Thalassospira sp. TSL5-1: one gene and its partner. The protein of the gene in region 1 interacts with the protein of each later gene in a pairwise test. Links are inferred from orthologs where the notes say so. Each region holds a gene or a part of one and is shown on either strand. Other genes may lie near its edges.

Evidence for each region. The genes of interacting proteins can lie anywhere in the genome.
Region 2: the proteins of secB (region 1) and secA interact in binary tests that used the Escherichia coli proteins (3 or more experiments, as listed by UniProt). The link is inferred for Thalassospira sp. TSL5-1 from one-to-one orthologs.

What each region holds. Positions count from the first base shown.
Region 1 is NZ_KV880638.1:165,885-171,178, reverse strand. Bases 1,397-4,216 are described here. They hold secB (protein-export chaperone SecB), read right to left. Parts: upstream 3,146-4,216; coding sequence 2,648-3,145; downstream 1,397-2,647. Other genes in these bases: LF95_RS10300 (FxsA family protein), read right to left, coding at 3,540-4,124; hemJ (protoporphyrinogen oxidase HemJ), read left to right, coding at 2,117-2,545; hemH (ferrochelatase), read left to right, coding at 1,397-2,081. In the rest of the region: hemE (uroporphyrinogen decarboxylase), read left to right, coding at 1-819; more of hemH, read left to right, coding at 987-1,396; LF95_RS10295 (Tim44/TimA family putative adaptor protein), read left to right, coding at 4,408-5,118. UniProt on the Escherichia coli protein: One of the proteins required for the normal export of some preproteins out of the cell cytoplasm. It is a molecular chaperone that binds to a subset of precursor proteins, maintaining them in a translocation-competent state.
Region 2 is NZ_KV880638.1:714,052-718,573, reverse strand. The notes cover bases 1,237-4,522. They hold secA (preprotein translocase subunit SecA), read right to left. Parts: upstream 4,158-4,522; coding sequence 1,437-4,157; downstream 1,237-1,436. Other genes in these bases: LF95_RS12795 (hypothetical protein), read left to right, coding at 4,474-4,522; LF95_RS12805 (alpha/beta hydrolase), read left to right, coding at 1,237-1,354. Also shown: 8-oxo-dGTP diphosphatase MutT, read right to left, coding at 1-349; more of LF95_RS12805, read left to right, coding at 482-1,236. UniProt on the Escherichia coli protein: Required for protein export, interacts with the SecYEG preprotein conducting channel.

The DNA.
Region 1 (5,294 bases):
TTTTCCGATATCCTGGTCATTCCCCAGGCGCTGGGGCAGCATTTGGCCTTCAAGCAGGGTGAAGGCCCCCAGCTTGACCCCATTCGCGACGAAGCAGGTCTTTCACGCCTGAATATTGATGGCATCCATGATGTGCTTGGCCCGGTTTACGAAACCGTCAGCAAACTTTCTTCTGCCATTCCCAAGCATACAGCCCTGATTGGTTTTGCCGGTGCCCCTTGGACAGTCGCGACCTATATGGTTGAAGGCAAAGGCAGCAAGGATTTTGCCAATATTCGACGTTTTGCTTATGGCAACCCCGATGGTTTTGCCAAACTGATCGACATTCTGGTAGAAGCCACCACGCAATATTTGCTGGCTCAGATCAAGGCCGGGGCTGAAACCATTCAGCTTTTTGAAACCTGGGGCGGTGTCCTGTCTGAAAATGGTTTCCATCGCTGGGTAATCGAACCAACCCGCAAGATTGTTGAAAGCATCAAGGCCGTGCACCCGGATATGCCGGTCATTGGCTTTCCAAGGGGTGCGGGTTTGCACCTGATGGATTTCAAAAACCTGACCGGGGTGGATGCTGTTGGTCTGGATAGCGGCGTTCCTTTGAAATGGGTTGCCGAAAATCTGCAAAAACTGGGTCCGGTTCAGGGCAATCTTGATCCGATGTATCTGATTACGGGCGGTGATGAAATGTTGGCCGAAACCCGCCGTATTCTTGATACACTGGGCAAAGGGCCTTTCATTTTCAATTTGGGTCATGGGATTACCCCCGAAACCTCCCCTGAAAATGTTGGGAAACTGGTAGAATTCATTCGCCGGGGTGCGTGAATTTTTTAATCAATGAAATCCATTGGAAAAATCAATTCGTAATGAAACGCAACTTCATTGCTTTATTGAGGGTTCCTGTCATCCTGTGCGCAGGACCAGAGCGGATTTTTTGATTTACGGCCAAATAGTGCATTTCGCCCTGGCGGAATGCCGGAAGGATTTTGTCTATGCCCGATCAAGTTCAAAAAAAACGTGCCATCATCCTGTTTAATCTTGGTGGTCCGGATGGCCCTGATGCCGTAAAACCGTTTTTGTTCAATCTGTTTAATGACCCGGCCATTATCAGCCTGCCCAATCCGTTCCGGTTTTTGCTGGCAAAATTGATTTCATCGCGGCGTGAACCAGTCGCCCAGGAGATTTATGCCCATCTTGGCGGTAAATCGCCGCTGCTGGAGCTGACGCAGGATCAGGCCAATGCCCTGGAAACCAGCCTGAACGACCTTGATGACGGTTTTGATAATCGTTGTTTCATTGCCATGCGTTATTGGAAACCCTTTGCCGATGAAACCGTCCGGGCGGTTAAGGCCTGGGGTGCCGATGAAATGATTCTGCTGCCGCTTTATCCGCAATTTTCCACAACAACCAGCGGATCATCGGTTAAGGATTGGAAACGGGCCTGCCGTGATGCCGGTTTGAATGTGCCGATGAAAACGGCCTGTTGTTATCCGACCAATCCTGGTTTTGTCAGTGCCACGGCCGATATGGTACGTGAAGGCTATGAAAAGGCCCTGGCAGAAAATAAGGGCGCTCCGCGCCTGTTGTTTTCGGCTCATGGTGTGCCCAAGGCCGTGATTACGAAACGTAAAGATCCGTATCAATCGCAAATTGAAAAATCGGCGCAGGCGGTGGTGGATGAAATGGCCATTCCGGGTCTTGACTGGCTTGTCAGCTATCAAAGCCGGGTGGGTCCGATGGAATGGATTGGCCCTTCGACCGAGGATGAAATCAAACGGGCCGGCAAAGATGGCGTGCCCTTGGTGATTGTTCCGATTGCATTTGTAACCGAACATTCCGAAACTCTGGTGGAACTGGATATCGAATATCGCGAAATCGCTGATCATTTGAACATACCGGTTTACCAACGGGTCAGAACGGTGTGTTCGCATCCCAAATTTATTACCGGTCTTGTTAATGTGATTCAGGACACACAAACAGCCCTCGACCAAAATGGAACGGACAGTGATAGTGCCCAGACCCGTGGCTGGTGGTGCCCGGATGATCATGTTTGCGCAACGGCGAAACAGCCGGGTTCCGCACATTGATCTGACTGCTTTGAAAAATCAAAACCGAGAGATCGATGGATTTATATAGCATTATCAAATCACTACATGTCGTCAGCATCATTGCCTGGATGGCGGGTATGCTTTATCTGCCGCGTCTTTATGTTTATCATTGTGATGTGGCACCCGGTTCCGAAGCCGATGAAAAATTCAAGGTCATGGAACGTCGTCTGCTGCGCGCAATTATGAATCCGGCGATGATCGCCAGTTGGCTTTTTGGTGGGTATTTGATCAGCGTTACCGGTGCCATGACCGAAGGCTGGTTTCACGTGAAACTTCTATGCGTGATTTTGATGACCATCACCCATATGATGCTGGCAAAATACCGTCGGGCTTTTGAGGCCGGTGCTAATACCAAACCGGCAAAATTTTTTCGTATCCTGAACGAAGTGCCGACGATCCTGATGATCATTATTGTCTTTATGGTCATTGGAAAGCCATTCTGATTTTTATTTTAGAATATTGGAACAACCAAGATACAAAAAACCCCGCCGTGAAAAGCGGGGTTTTTCATTTTAAGATATTTTATAAATATCTAATTCGATAAATCAGGCGTTACCGGCTGGGGTGCTTTCAGCGGCTTGCGCGTATTTTTTACGAAACAGGTCGGTAAAATCGATCGGGTGCATCATTAGCGGCGGGAAACCGCCATCGGCTGTCAGATCGGCGATGATTTTACGCGCATAGGGGAACAGCAAACGCGGAACTTCGATCAGAAGAACCGGCAGGCGGTGTTCCTCGGGCACATTCAGGGTGACAACAGCGCCATATTGCAGTTCGGCAATGAAGGCAACTTTTTCGGCCACTTCTGCCTGAACATCAATTTTCAGAACAACTTCATGCAGGCGCTGGTCTTCGGTTGTCCGGGCCTGCACATCAACATCAATGTTGATTTTGGGCTGCTGTTGCAGGGCAACGCTTTCCGGCGCATTCGGATTTTCAAATGACAAATCCTTGATATACTGGGCATGAATGGTAATCGGATTGCCAGCCTGCTGTTGTGCTGCTGCGTCCGTGCCTTCTGCACCGGTGGTATTTTCAGCCATTAAAAGATAACTCCCTCAAATCCTGGAATTGGTCAGAAAAAAGCCGCCTCCTTCTGGTCAGGCGAGATGCTGGCATGTGACCTTTTCTCACCTTTTCTTTCTGAACCTGTCGCGAAACCGGCTTTTTTCTGACACCAAAGGTTCGATGCCCGCAAGGGCCTTACGAAATAACGCCTGATGGCCTAGCATGTCTGGAACAGACGGGCAAGATCAAGGCGCGGGCAAAGCTGTTTTTGCCTGTTGTGATGATCATGCCGGGTTAAAGGGATGGTTTTTAAACCTGATGATTACATAAAAAAGGCCGGGTTTGTGACCCGACCTTGTATGCTGGATATGCTGGATTTTGCATGTCCGATATTGGCTATCGGACCGGTATCCAGTAATCCAGATGGTATTAATCACGGGGCGGCAGGTTGCGATTTTGATCATCCGGCTCAGATGACTTTTCATTAGAATTGCCATTGCGCTGATCAAGATCTTCGTAATCGCCATCAATGATCGGACCGCTTCCACTGCGATGTTGTCCACCAGATGAAGACGGGCCGCCAGACCCAAACGGATTACCACCTGGTTGACGCCTGCCCTGACGTGCATTTGCGCCAAATGACATGCGCATTTTACCCGATTTCATCAATTTCAGAATAACACCGGCGCCAATGGCACGGCGCAGGGGCGGAATAAGCAGCAGAAAACCAATTGTATCGGTGACAAAGCCTGGCGTTAACAGCAGTATCCCGGCAATCAGAATGCAGACACCATCAAAAAGTGGACCTATCGGCATTTCGCCACGGTCCAACTCCTGTTGGGCGCGGGCCAGGGTTTGCAGGCCCTGAACCCGCATCAGGGATGTGCCAAGAATGGCGGTTAAGATGACAATTGCAATGGTCGGCCATAAACCGATCAACTCGCCGGCCTGAATAAAAACAGCGATTTCAATAATCGGTACGACGACAAAAATGCCAAAAAGAATAAAGCCCATAATTGCTCCGTCTGGCGCTGGCTATTTGTAAACAAACAGAATTGTCTTTAACGCAACATTTTGTATCAAATGCTGTCAAGCTATTGCGATACCGACATAACTGGACAAAAATGCGGCATCGCGCCAGCAATCTGATCTTGTTTTAACACGTTTATCGATGTTCTGGTGAAGTTGATCACATTTTTCCTGGTTGGATAGTTGCCCTTGCATTCAGATAAGGCCATACCATTTCACCTACACAGGCTGTATGATGGCGGTTGCCGTCCGTCGACACCCCAAAAGCATGAGTCCGGAATTGCAATATTTTGATATTATTCTATTTGCCCTGATTGCTGTCTTTTTGATTTTGCGCCTGCGCAGTGTGCTGGGCCGCAAAACCGGCAATGAGAAGCAGGGTCCAACCGATATTTACGGGCGTCGCACCCGGGATGATGCAAACGGCGTGTCGCCGCGTGATAATTCTGGCGCACAAGGCAGCGACAATGTTTACCGTTTGCCTGATTCGCATAAGGGTAATGCGGCTGATAATTCGGTATCCAATCCGGCCTTAACACAAATCCAGCTTGCGGATGGTTCCTTTAGCCAGCAGGAATTCCTCAATGGCGCGCGCATGGCTTTTGAAATGATTGTCGAAAGCTTTGCCAAAGGGGATAAGGATACGCTCAATTCCCTGCTTTCGCCCGAGGTTTACAAGAATTTTTCCAGCGCGATTGATGCCCGCGCCACCAGTAACGAGCATGAAGAAACAACCCTGGTCGGCATTAAATCAGCCGTTATTGATGATGCGAATATCGAAGGGCGAACCGCTTATATCACGGTGAAATTCGTCTCCGAAGAAGTCTCGATTGTGCGCAATCAGGCCGGGGATATTATTTCCGGTGATCCAAACGAGGTTATCGAGGCGGAAGATCTTTGGACCTTTGCACGCAATCTGGAAAGTTCCGATCCGAACTGGCTGCTTGTTGCGACCGAAACTCCTGATAACGAAGGCTGATCGCGGGTTTCAAATTTTCAGGGTTTGATCTTGATTGAAAGGTGGGTCTGTTATGTGCAGATCCGCCTTTTTTGTGCGTAATCGGCCGGGTTTTGCTGAAATTTATTGCATCTGGTTTTGGTTTTTTAACCGTTTCTGGCGACACTGTGCCGGTATGGTTTTTTGGTTCCGGTCTG
Region 2 (4,522 bases), 550 kb from region 1 along the record:
ATTTCACCTGCTGGCCTTCCATCGGGCGAATTTCGCCTTTCCAGACACGGCATAAATAAAGCGGCATCATCAGATGAAAATCGTCATAGGTGAAAGAGGCAAAGGTAAAAGGGGCCAGGCAGCTTTCGGTAATGTCAATATTAAGCTCTTCTTTCAGCTCGCGCACCAGGGCCATTTCCGGGGTTTCACCGGGTTCAACCTTACCCCCGGGAAACTCCCACAGCCCGGCCATGGATTTGCCTTCCGGACGCTGCGCAATCAGCACACGGTGATCAATATCAACCAGTGCCACGGCACTGACAAATACGGTACGTTCAGGAACGCGGCCCTGACGCAAATCGACTGACATGCAGCCGCTATCTGGTTTTTGAACTGTCATGACACGGTTTTATCGTGCCGACGATGCCGCGCCAAGAGGGGATGCAATCCTTTTAATGATTTTTCGCGTATATAAAACAAATCCATAACCATGAAGTCTGCCATGCCCCGTCCCCGTTTGCTTGTTCTTGCCTCCAACGCCCTGATGGCGACCCTGCTGCTTGCCGGATGTGACCGTCTTGGTGCCTTTAACAGCCTGCAGGCCGGTGACATCAAACCGGCCATAACCGACCTGCCCTATGGCCCCGATGCCCGGCAAAAAATGGATATTTACCTGCCAACCAGGGCACAGCGCCCGGCACCGTTAATGATCTGGTTTTATGGCGGCGCGTGGCGGTCGGGCGACAAGGCCAAATATGCCTTTGTTGCAAAACGATTTACCGACATGGGCTATGCCGTTGCCATCCCCGATTACCGGCTGGCCCCCAAGGTGACGTACCCGGCCTTCGTTCAGGACAGCGCACAGGCAGTCAAAACTGCAAAGGCCTTTGCCCAGGAACATCCTGCCGATATCAGTGGACAAAAACTGATACTGGCCGGGCATAGTGCCGGAGCCTATAACGCCATGCAGCTTGTCGCACGGCAAACCTTTCTGCAAAAGGTCGGCTTAACCCGCGATGATATCGCTGGCATCATCGGCCTGTCCGGGCCCTATGATTTTTATCCCTATGATGTAGAAAGCACCCGTTCCGCCTTTGACGACACGCCGGGAAGGGAAAGCCAGCCGGTCAATCAGGACCTCGCGACCATGCCGCCCCTATTGCTGATCACCGGAGAAGCTGACCACACGGTTTTGCCGCGCAATTCCATCCGCCTGGCCAAATTGGCCCCCAACGCTACACTGGTTAAAATCCCCGATATGAGCCATGTCGGCACGGTGGTGGCCCTGGGCACATTTTTAACCGGCGATGCGCGTGTGACAAAGCCGATTGACCAGTTTCTGGCAAAGGTCGCCCCCATCAAGGTAGCGAAATAATCCAGGCACCGTAAATCAAGACACAAAAAAACGCGCTCCCCACAAGGCAGCGCGTTTTTTCGTTCATTTCACAAGCCGGATCTTACGAAACCTGACCGTGGCAATGTTTATATTTTTTGCCCGACCCACACGGGCACGGTGCATTGCGCGAAACGCGGCCCCAGGTTGCAGGGTTGTTCGGGTCCACCGTGCCACCGGCCTGACGGGACTGCACGGTTTCCTGCACCCGTTCCTCGGCGGCGGTTGCGGCCGTCGGGTCGCTTTCAGGCGACGGATGGTTCTCGTGCATTTCCTGCGTTTGGCGCGGCTCGAGATCCTCGGGGCGCGGGGCGGACTGCAATTCAACATGCGAAAGCATTTGCGTCACACGTTCGCGCAGCATTCCCAGCATCTCTTCAAACAGGTTAAAGGCTTCGCGCTTGAATTCGTTCAGCGGGTCGCGCTGACCATAGGCCCGAAGACCAATGCCCTGACGCAAATGGTCCAACGCCAAAAGGTGCTCTTTCCAGGACTGGTCAAGCAATTGCAGCAGCAGGCTTTTTTCAACCTGTCGAATGATATCTGCCCCATAATTGGCAACCTTGGATGCCATTTTGGACTCGACAGCCTTGGCAATGCGCTCATGTACCATCGACGGATCAATGCCTTCTTCCTTGATCCAGTCTTCGACCGGCAGATCAAGGCCGAACAGGCGCAGGCATTCTTCATGCAGGGATTTGGCTTCCCACTGTTCCGGATAAACCTTTTCCGGGCAATGACGTTCCACCAAGCCCTCGATCACCTCGGAACGCATTTCGGCAACGTCTTCGGCCACATCCTTGGCCTGCATCAAATCGCGGCGCTGATCATAAATAACCTTACGCTGGTCATTCATGACATCGTCAAATTTCAACAGGTTCTTACGAATGTCGAAGTTGCGGCCCTCAACCTTTTGCTGGGCTTTTTCCAGCGCCCTGTTGATCCAGGGATGGTAAATGGCTTCGCCTTTTTCCAGACCCAGCTTTTGCAGCATGCTATCCATGCGCTCGGACCCAAAAATGCGCATCAGGTCATCTTCCAGCGACAGGAAGAATTTCGATGCCCCCGGGTCACCCTGACGACCGGAACGGCCGCGCAACTGGTTGTCGATACGACGCGATTCGTGGCGTTCGGTACCGATCACAAACAGGCCACCAGCTTCATGGACCTTTTGCTGGTCTGCCAGGACTTCTTCACGCAGGCGCGCAATACCGGCTTCGCGCTTGGAATCCTCGACATCGACCAATTCCAGTTCGGCCCGCATTTCAACGTTACCGCCCAGCTTGATGTCCGTCCCGCGACCGGCCATGTTAGTGGCAATCGTGATCGCGCCCGGCGCACCGGCCTGGGCCACGATATAGGCTTCACGTTCGTGCTGCTTGGCGTTCAGAATTTCATGTGGAATGTTACGCTTTTTCAACAGCGCACTCAGCATTTCCGATTTTTCAATCGACACCGTGCCCACCAGGGCCGGCTGACCACGACCGTGGCATTCCACCAGAAGATCGGCAATCGCTTCCCATTTTTCGGCGGCGGTCCGATAAATCTCGTCGTCATAATCCTTACGGGCAATCGGACGATGGGTCGGAATTTCAACAACCTTCAGGCCGTAAATTTCTTCAAATTCCTCGGCTTCGGTCATGGCCGTACCGGTCATGCCGGCCAGCTTCGGATACAGACGGAAATAGTTCTGGAAGGTGATCGAGGCCAGGGTCTGGTTTTCGTTCTGGACTTCAACCCGTTCCTTGGCTTCCAGCGCCTGGTGCAGGCCATCCGAATAACGACGGCCTTCCATCATGCGACCCGTAAATTCGTCAATGATGACAACCTTGTTGTCCTTGACGATATAGTCGGTATCGCGCTGGAACAGCTTGTGTGCCCGCAAGGCCTGGTTGGTGTGATGCACCAGATGAATGTTATTGATGTCATAAAGGGTTCCTTCGGTCAGGATTCCCATTTCTTTCAATAACTGTTCGGCATGCTCCGTCCCTTCTTCAGTCAGGGTAACGGCACGGGCTTTTTCATCTTTTTCGTAATCTTCGTCTTTCAGCTTGGGAATAAGCTGGTCCACCGCCTGATACATGGCGGAACTGTCTTCAGCGGGGCCGGAAATGATCAGCGGGGTCCGGGCTTCATCAACCAGGATCGAGTCAACTTCGTCAACGATGGCATAGTTGAATTCGCGCTGAACCATGTCTTCCAGACGGAATTTCATGTTATCGCGCAGATAGTCAAAGCCCAGTTCGTTATTGGTGGCATAGGTAATATCACACCGATAGGCCGCCCGGCGCTGGTCGTCGGTCATGCCGTGCATGATCACACCCACCGACATGCCAAGGAAACCGTAAACCTGCCCCATCCATTCGGCGTCGCGGCGTGCGAGATAATCGTTGACCGTCACCACATGAACACCCTTGCCTTCAAGCGCGTTCAGATAAACCGGCAGGGTGGAAACCAGCGTTTTACCTTCACCGGTTTTCATTTCGGCAATTTTGCCATCATTGAGAACGATACCGCCCGTCATCTGCACATCATAATGACGTTCGCCGCGCACGCGCTTTGCCGCTTCGCGGACGGTGGCATAGGCATCGGGCAGAACCTGGGCAAGAGTCTCGCCATTTTTGAGACGATCGCGCAGCCAATCGGTGCGGGCGCGCAGATCTTCGTCAGACAGTTTCTCGACCTCGGGTTCCAAGGCGTTGATTTGCTCGACCGTGGCCCGAAGGGCTTTGATTTCACGATCGTTAGCTGAACCGAAAATTTTCCGGGCAATGACGCCGAGCATTAAAACGTTCCTGGATAAAATGAAAATAACAAACAGACGGGTTCCGGGATAATACCGGGCCCGATCACAGATAGAACCCTGACTTTGATCTGTCAACGGAACGAACACCTAACTTGCATTTGTAATGCACACATTCGTGTCATTCCCTGTCAAACATCCCTGTTTTTGGCCCTTGAGCGACGCGCAAAAACGTTTTATGATAAAACCATAGGGTGTCACCCTTACATTTTTGATATTCGGGCAAGTAGCCCAAGCATGTCGCGTGATCGGAAAACGGCCAAATCCCGGCGACTGCATGCCTCAGGAGGAGGATACTATGGCGGACATATCCGCGTTCGGCCCGCTTCGCGCGGCCTCAATCCCGA